Linked DNA regions of Larkinella insperata. Each later gene encodes a partner of the first gene's protein in a complex. Links are inferred from orthologs where the notes say so. Each region holds a gene or a part of one and is shown in the gene's direction. Other genes may lie near its edges.

Evidence for each region.
Region 2: the proteins of pheT (region 1) and pheS are in contact, whole or in part, in a crystal structure (PDB 6P24), measured with the Escherichia coli proteins. The link is inferred for Larkinella insperata from one-to-one orthologs.

The regions. Positions count from the first base shown.
Region 1 is NZ_CP110973.1:3,588,718-3,592,154, reverse strand. The notes cover bases 339-3,375. They hold pheT (phenylalanine--tRNA ligase subunit beta), read left to right. Parts: upstream 339-660; coding sequence 661-3,090; downstream 3,091-3,375. Other genes in these bases: OQ371_RS14385 (hypothetical protein), read left to right, coding at 3,133-3,375; OQ371_RS14395 (DUF1684 domain-containing protein), read left to right, coding at 339-511. Also shown: more of OQ371_RS14395, read left to right, coding at 1-338; more of OQ371_RS14385, read left to right, coding at 3,376-3,437.
Region 2 is NZ_CP110973.1:106,384-109,729, reverse strand. What follows is about bases 355-3,300. They hold pheS (phenylalanine--tRNA ligase subunit alpha), read left to right. Parts: upstream 355-1,274; coding sequence 1,275-2,327; downstream 2,328-3,300. Other genes in these bases: OQ371_RS00250 (DUF937 domain-containing protein), read left to right, coding at 2,579-3,300; OQ371_RS00260 (LytR/AlgR family response regulator transcription factor), read right to left, coding at 628-1,059. Outside these bases: OQ371_RS00265 (LytR/AlgR family response regulator transcription factor), read right to left, coding at 1-354; more of OQ371_RS00250, read left to right, coding at 3,301-3,346.

The DNA.
Region 1 (3,437 bases):
TTACCGTCTGGAAGTTGCGCAGAAACGAAAAGATAAAGAAGAGTTTTTCCGAACCAGCAACGAATCGCCCTTTACCGATAAAAGCCAGATAAGCCGCCTGATTTATTTTAATCCGGACCCCGCCTACCGCGTTCAGGCCCGGCTCGAACCGTTTGCCGATAAGAAAAAACTCGTCGTCCGGCTAACCGATGGCAGCGAACAGGTTTACGAGAAATACGCCCACGCGGTTTTTACGCTCCAGGACGAGATTTGCCGTCTGCTCGTACTCAAGCACGAAAACACGCTGTCCATTTTGTTCAAGGACAAAACGAGCGGGAAAGAAACCTACGGCGGGGGGCGGTACCTGGATTTCAGCGATGACGATGTCAAGGAAAACCGGCTGGTGATCGACTTCAACGAAGCGTATAACCCTTACTGTGCCTACAACCACGAATACGCCTGCCCGGTGCCACCCGCCGAGAACACACTTCCTGTTGACGTGAAGGCCGGGGAGAAATATTCCGAACCCTGATGCCGGAGTTTGCGGATGAAAACCAAATAAAGAAAGTTGCTTGGCTGCCGCCGGGCAATCCATTGTTCATGCCCCTCGTTACCATTTAAAAAAAATCGCCCTAATCACTGGAATCATAGCTATCTTTGTAATCCATTTCCAGTTACTGTATGAAGATTTCATATCAATGGCTCAGTCAGTTGGTGAGCCTGACCGAAGATCCGGAAACTATTGGTAAGTTATTAACCAGTACCGGCTTAGAGGTTGAAAGTATTGAAAAAATAGAGTCTATTCCCGGGGGGTTGGAAGGCGTCGTGATCGGCGAGGTCCTGACGTGTGAAAAGCACCCCGAAGCCGATAAATTAAGCCTGACGACGGTTGATGCAGGCCAATCCGCTCCATTGAACATTGTTTGCGGAGCCCCCAACGTTCAGGCCGGACAGAAAGTGATCGTGGCGCTGGTCGGTGCTACCCTGCATCCGACCAGTGGTGAACCGTTTACCATTAAAAAGGCAAAAATTCGGGGTGCAGCCTCCGAAGGGATGATTTGCGCGGAGGACGAAATCGGGCTGGGCACGTCGCACGCCGGTATTATGGTTCTCGACACCGACCTGCCGAACGGAACACCGGCCGTTACTTATTTCGGACTGGAAGCCGATTACCAGATTGAAATTGGCCTGACGCCCAACCGGGCCGACGCTGCGTCGCACCTGGGTGTAGCCCGCGACCTGAAAGCCGTCTTGCAACGGCCCGTCCAATGGCCCTCGGTTGATGCGTTTAAGGTTGACAATCAGAACCTGCCGGTCACGGTTTTGGTCGAAACGCCGGAAGGCGCCCCGCGCTACACGGGCCTGACCATCGACGGCCTGACCGTAGCCGAATCGCCCGACTGGCTGAAGCAGCGACTGCGGGCGATTGGCCTGAACCCAATCAACAACGTCGTGGATATCACCAACTACGTTTGTCATGAACTAGGCCAGCCTCTCCACGCCTTCGATGCCGATCAGATTGCCGGAGGGCAGGTAATCGTTAAAACCGTCGCCGAAGGAACCCCGTTTGTAACGCTCGACGGGGTTGAACGCAAACTGTCGGCCAACGATCTGATGATCTGCAACGCCAGCGAACCCATGTGCATTGCCGGCGTGTTCGGCGGGCAGAAGTCGGGCGTAACGGCCCAGACAACCCGGATTTTCCTGGAATCGGCCTATTTCGATGCAGCCTGGATTCGGCGTACCTCCCAGCATCACGGTTTAAAAACCGATGCTTCGTTCCGTTTCGAACGCGGTACGGACCCCAACATGCCGGTTTTTGCGCTCAAACGGGCGGCTCTGCTCCTGCAGGAAGTTGCCGGAGGAACCGTCAGTTCGGCGATCACAGACCTTTACCCCAATCCGGTTTCCGACCGTCAGGTGGCCATCCGCTACCGGAATGTTGACCGGCTGATCGGTATTGCAATCGACCGGCCCGAAATCACCCGGATTCTGGAGAGCCTGGACATTCGCGTGGCAGATGCGTCCGAAGAAGGCTTTACGGCGCTGGTGCCCCCCTACCGGGTGGATGTGGAACGCGAAGCCGATGTCATTGAAGAAATTCTGCGCATTTACGGTCTCGACAACGTTCCGATTTCGGACTATCTGGCGGCCGACTACCTGTCTGAAACGCCGGAAACCGATCCCGATCAGTTGCAGGCGCGCGCCAGTCAGTTGCTGGCGGCCAACGGTTTTTACGAAACCATGACTAACTCGCTGACCCGTCCGGCCTACCACGACGCCGTTCGGCCCACCCTGCCCAATGCCGACGTGCAGTTGCTCAATCCGCTGAGCGAAGACTTGTCGGTGATGCGGCAGACGCTGCTCTTCTCCGGCCTGGAAACGCTGGTGTACAACATCAACCGGCGTCAGAAAGATCTGAGAATCTTTGAGTTTGGGAAGATCTACAGCCGCAACGACGAACGGTTTTTCGAACGGCCCCGGCTGGGCATCTGGATGACCGGACGGACGCAATCGGAAAGCTGGCTGACGGGTAACCAGCGGCCCGCTGATGCCGGCGTCAGCTACCATGATCTGGCGGCTGTGGTGCAGCGAATCCTGACATCGTTCCGGGTTAAATTCACTGATAGCCAACCCGCTGATCCTGCCATCTTCCAGTATGGCTTGACGTTGCTGGTCAACAAAAAGCCGCTGGTATCGCTGGGTCTGGTGAAAGCCGGTCTGACCAAACAGGTTGACCTCAAGCAAGCGGTTTTTTACGCCGATTTTGACTGGCAGTACTTGCTGAAGCTTTACAACGGCAAAGTGGCATTTGAGGAGGTATCCCGGTTTCCGGAAGTTAGGCGTGATTTATCGCTGGTACTCGATACGGGTGTCACCTATGCGCAAATCAGCCGGCTGGCTTACCTGACCGAGCGCAAACTCCTCCGCGACCTGAACGTGTTTGACGTTTACGAAGGAGAAAATCTGGAAAAAGGGAAAAAGTCGTATTCGGTCAGTTTTATCTTGCAAGACCCTGCCCAGACGCTGAACGATGCGGTTATTGATAAAACGATGAACCGGCTGATGTCGGCCTTCGAACGAGAATTGGGTGCCGTGATTCGAAAATAAGTTCCACTTCTTATGAGCAATACGTCGTCGGTCTTTTCACGAATGGATTCCTTCGAGGAAAAGCTCTACAGCTTGATCGAAAGGATCAACGCGGACGGACAACGTATTCAGGAACTGGAACAAACAATTGTGGTTCTGCAAAAGGACAAAGCTGAGTTGATCAAAGAAAAGACGAACTTAAGCAATGACCTGGCGAAACAGCAGAATCAACTGAAACAATTGGAAAAAATGGCGAATAATTTGCCAAAAGAGTTTTCAAAACCAACAAATATTCATAAGATTGTAAATAACAAACTCAACGACGCAGCAACGGCTGCTGAATTGAAGCAAAAATTGACGGTGTACAT
Region 2 (3,346 bases), 3.5 Mb from region 1 along the record:
CCGGGAGATCGTAACTTCCTGGCCGTCGGTCATGCGTACAATCCGCTCCGTTGCGAAAACACTAAACTGCACGTAAGCCAGGTTGATGATCGTCGATTTGTGAATCCGGAGAAACATCGACTGGTCGAGCATGGTTTCGAATGCCTTTAGCGTTTTTGAAACCAGGTAACGTTTTTTATCGCGCGTCGTGATAAACGTATAGTTGCCTTCTCCGTGCAGACTGACTATATCATCGACCGAGATCATAATGTTGCGGTTGAGGTATGGAAGCGCGATGCGGTTTGCATTACGCTGATACATCCGGGGAAACAACGGTTGTAATGTCGAAGAGGAAGGATAAGCTAACGTTTCCATAGCGAATGGCGATTAGAGTTTTGTGTGTGTGTTACTTGTTGTTACTGACATGACAAAACTACTTTAATTCACCGTTCGATAATAAGGAAGGCTTGACTTTGAGCGGCTTAGCCAGGGGGTTAAGCGTCTGAAAGTCAAGCCTTTAAGATGTTACTGATTGGTGTACTTCCCGTATATCTCCTCGACCGATTACGTATTTCTACGTGGTGGTGATACCCGTAAACTTCACGTTGCGATACGGGATCTATTACGGTTCAAATAACTACTGGTGCATTAATGTACGGCGCTGGGGAGGAAGTTGCGGATACGATCCACAAAGTTCTGCGCCCGGCGACGTGAAATTTTTACTTGCTGACCGTCGTTCAATTCCAGTTCACCTTCCTTCTTTACGTAGAACCGGCGGACATAGCATAGATTTACAATGCATGATTTGTGAACCCGTACGAAGGCCTCACCATCCAACAGGTCTTCGTATTCTTTCAATGTACGGGATACCAACATACGCGTACCGTCTTTCAGAAAGAAATTGGTGTAATTACCTGAGCCCTCCAGCCGGACAATTTCTTCCAATGAAATAGTTCTTTTGCGGTCGTAGAAAGGAATGAGAAGTTTCGGGGAAATTGGGGAGGTGGACTTTTTTTCCACACTTTTGGGGAATTTTGTGGACACTTGGTCAAAAATGTTTTCCTTCAGGATGGATTCCATAATAGATCGAGTAAGATAGTGTAACAATGGATACTGTTGATTGTTAACAGGTTAAGTGTTGAGGGGCGGTTTTTTCAGGCTGGATACCGCATAACCTGTCGTCAATACCGTGCCCAACAACCGTACCGTCGAGCTAATCAGCGGGTCAAAATGTTTGTTTACCGGAGCAGGGAATTTGGTTATCTTTGCGGTGAGCTGGATTGAAGAAAATACGTATGCTGGATAAAGTCAGAGAAATTTATCAGGAGATTGAACTCTGTGAAATTCAATCTAAAGATCAGTTGGAGCAGTTCCGACTACGGTATATAGGGCGCAAGGGAGTGATTACGGATCTGTTTGAGCAATTAAAGCAGGTACCGCAGGAAGATCGCCGGGCCGTGGGGCAGGAGTTGAATTCCCTGAAGGATTTTGCCCAACTGCGGTTTAAAGAATCCAGTACGGCGCTGGAAAACAGCCAGACGGAAGAGGTTCAATCGCCCGTTGATCTGACGCTGCCCGTTATTCCTAATTTATACGGTGCCCAACACCCCCTTAACATCGTTCGGCAACAGATTATCGACATCTTCGGACGGATTGGTTTCGGGGTTGCCGATGGGCCGGAAATTGAAACCGACTGGTATAATTTCGGGGCGTTGAACTTTCCGGATAATCACCCCGCCCGCGACATGCAGGACACGTTTTTCGTTGAGAAGAAGAGCGAAGGGGCACCGGCGGATTTGCTGCTGCGGACGCACACCTCAAACGTGCAGATTCGCCTGATGGAGCATCAGAGGAATAACACCACTTTCCGGCCGATCCGGTCCATTATGCCGGGCCGGGTATACCGCAACGAAGCCATTTCGGCCCGGGCTCACTGCATGTTTCACCAGGTGGAAGGGTTGTACATTGATAAAAACGTCGGTTTTAAAGACCTGAAGGATACGCTTTATCACTTCGTGAAGGAAATGTTTGCCAAGGACGTGAAGATTCGCTTCCGGCCGTCGTACTTTCCGTTCACCGAACCAAGCGCCGAAATTGATATTTCCTGCCAAATCTGCCACGGCAAAGGCTGCAACATCTGCAAATACAGCGGCTGGGTCGAAATTGGCGGTTCCGGCATGGTTGATCCGAATGTGTTGTTAAACTGCGGCATTGACCCGGAAACATACACGGGTTATGCTTTCGGGATGGGCGTTGAACGCATTACGCAGTTGCGCTACGGCGTCAATGACCTGCGGTTGTATACCGAAAATGATGTCCGGTTCCTCCGGCAGTTTCAGGGAGCGTAACAAAAGGGAAGAAGGGAAATTACTGGCGAAAAAGAACCGGGTTGAGCGAATAACTCGGTTCCTTTTAATTTTTTTCGCTTCTTTTTTGCCATTCCTTTCTTCCAATCCTTTTTTTGTCTAAAAGTTAGCCCGGATTTTAACTTGCCGGTCCGTACTTCTTTTTTTTGTCTAACTTTATCACTTGTATTGTACTCCTCAGCGTTGCGTTTGCGGATGTGGTTAGTAGATAGTCCTCATGCAATATCGTCTTTATGAATTTATTAATTGAATTAAAAGAAAACCTAACCGATACAGTTGTTTCCCGTGCGGCTTACTACGTGGACGAAAATCCGGAGAAAACCCGGGTTGCTCTGGAGGGGTTGGTGCATATAGTCGTTGCCGGTCTGATGAAACGGACAACCACGGAGATCGGGGTTAATCAATTATATAATTCGATTCAGAAAGGGAAATTTGACGGTACGTTGGTCAATTCGTTTCCCGATTTGCTTCGCGATACCGAGCAAACCAACCGGCTGGTTGAATCGGGCAGTAACAGCATCAGCCATTTGCTGCCTGCCATGAAAAGCGCCATTGGACTCGCCATTTCCGGATACGCCAACATTAAAAACTCGGCGGCCATTACGCTGTTGGGTCTGGTAACGCCCCTGGTGTTGGGAACGCTTAACCGGCTGGTAGTTGATAATAAACTGGATGCCGATGCACTGGCGGCCGTTCTGGCCGATCAACGGGATTACCTGATTGACACAACTCCCGAGAAACTGCTCGACCGGATCGCGGAAGGGCTGAATATTCAACAACTGCTGACGGTGGGGGTGCAGCCCGCCAAGCGTACGGCGTATGTCGAGCGGGCCCCCGTTCAGGAGCGCCCACGGTATGCAACCGAAGCGGAAGAAGAAGGCAACGGTTCGCTGGTGAAGTGGGGTGTGGGGGTACTGGTGATGGTGGCGCTGGCCGGAGCCGGTTACTACATCTGGAACAATACGCAGTCGTATTCATCGGCCGACGAAGAGGCTATGTCT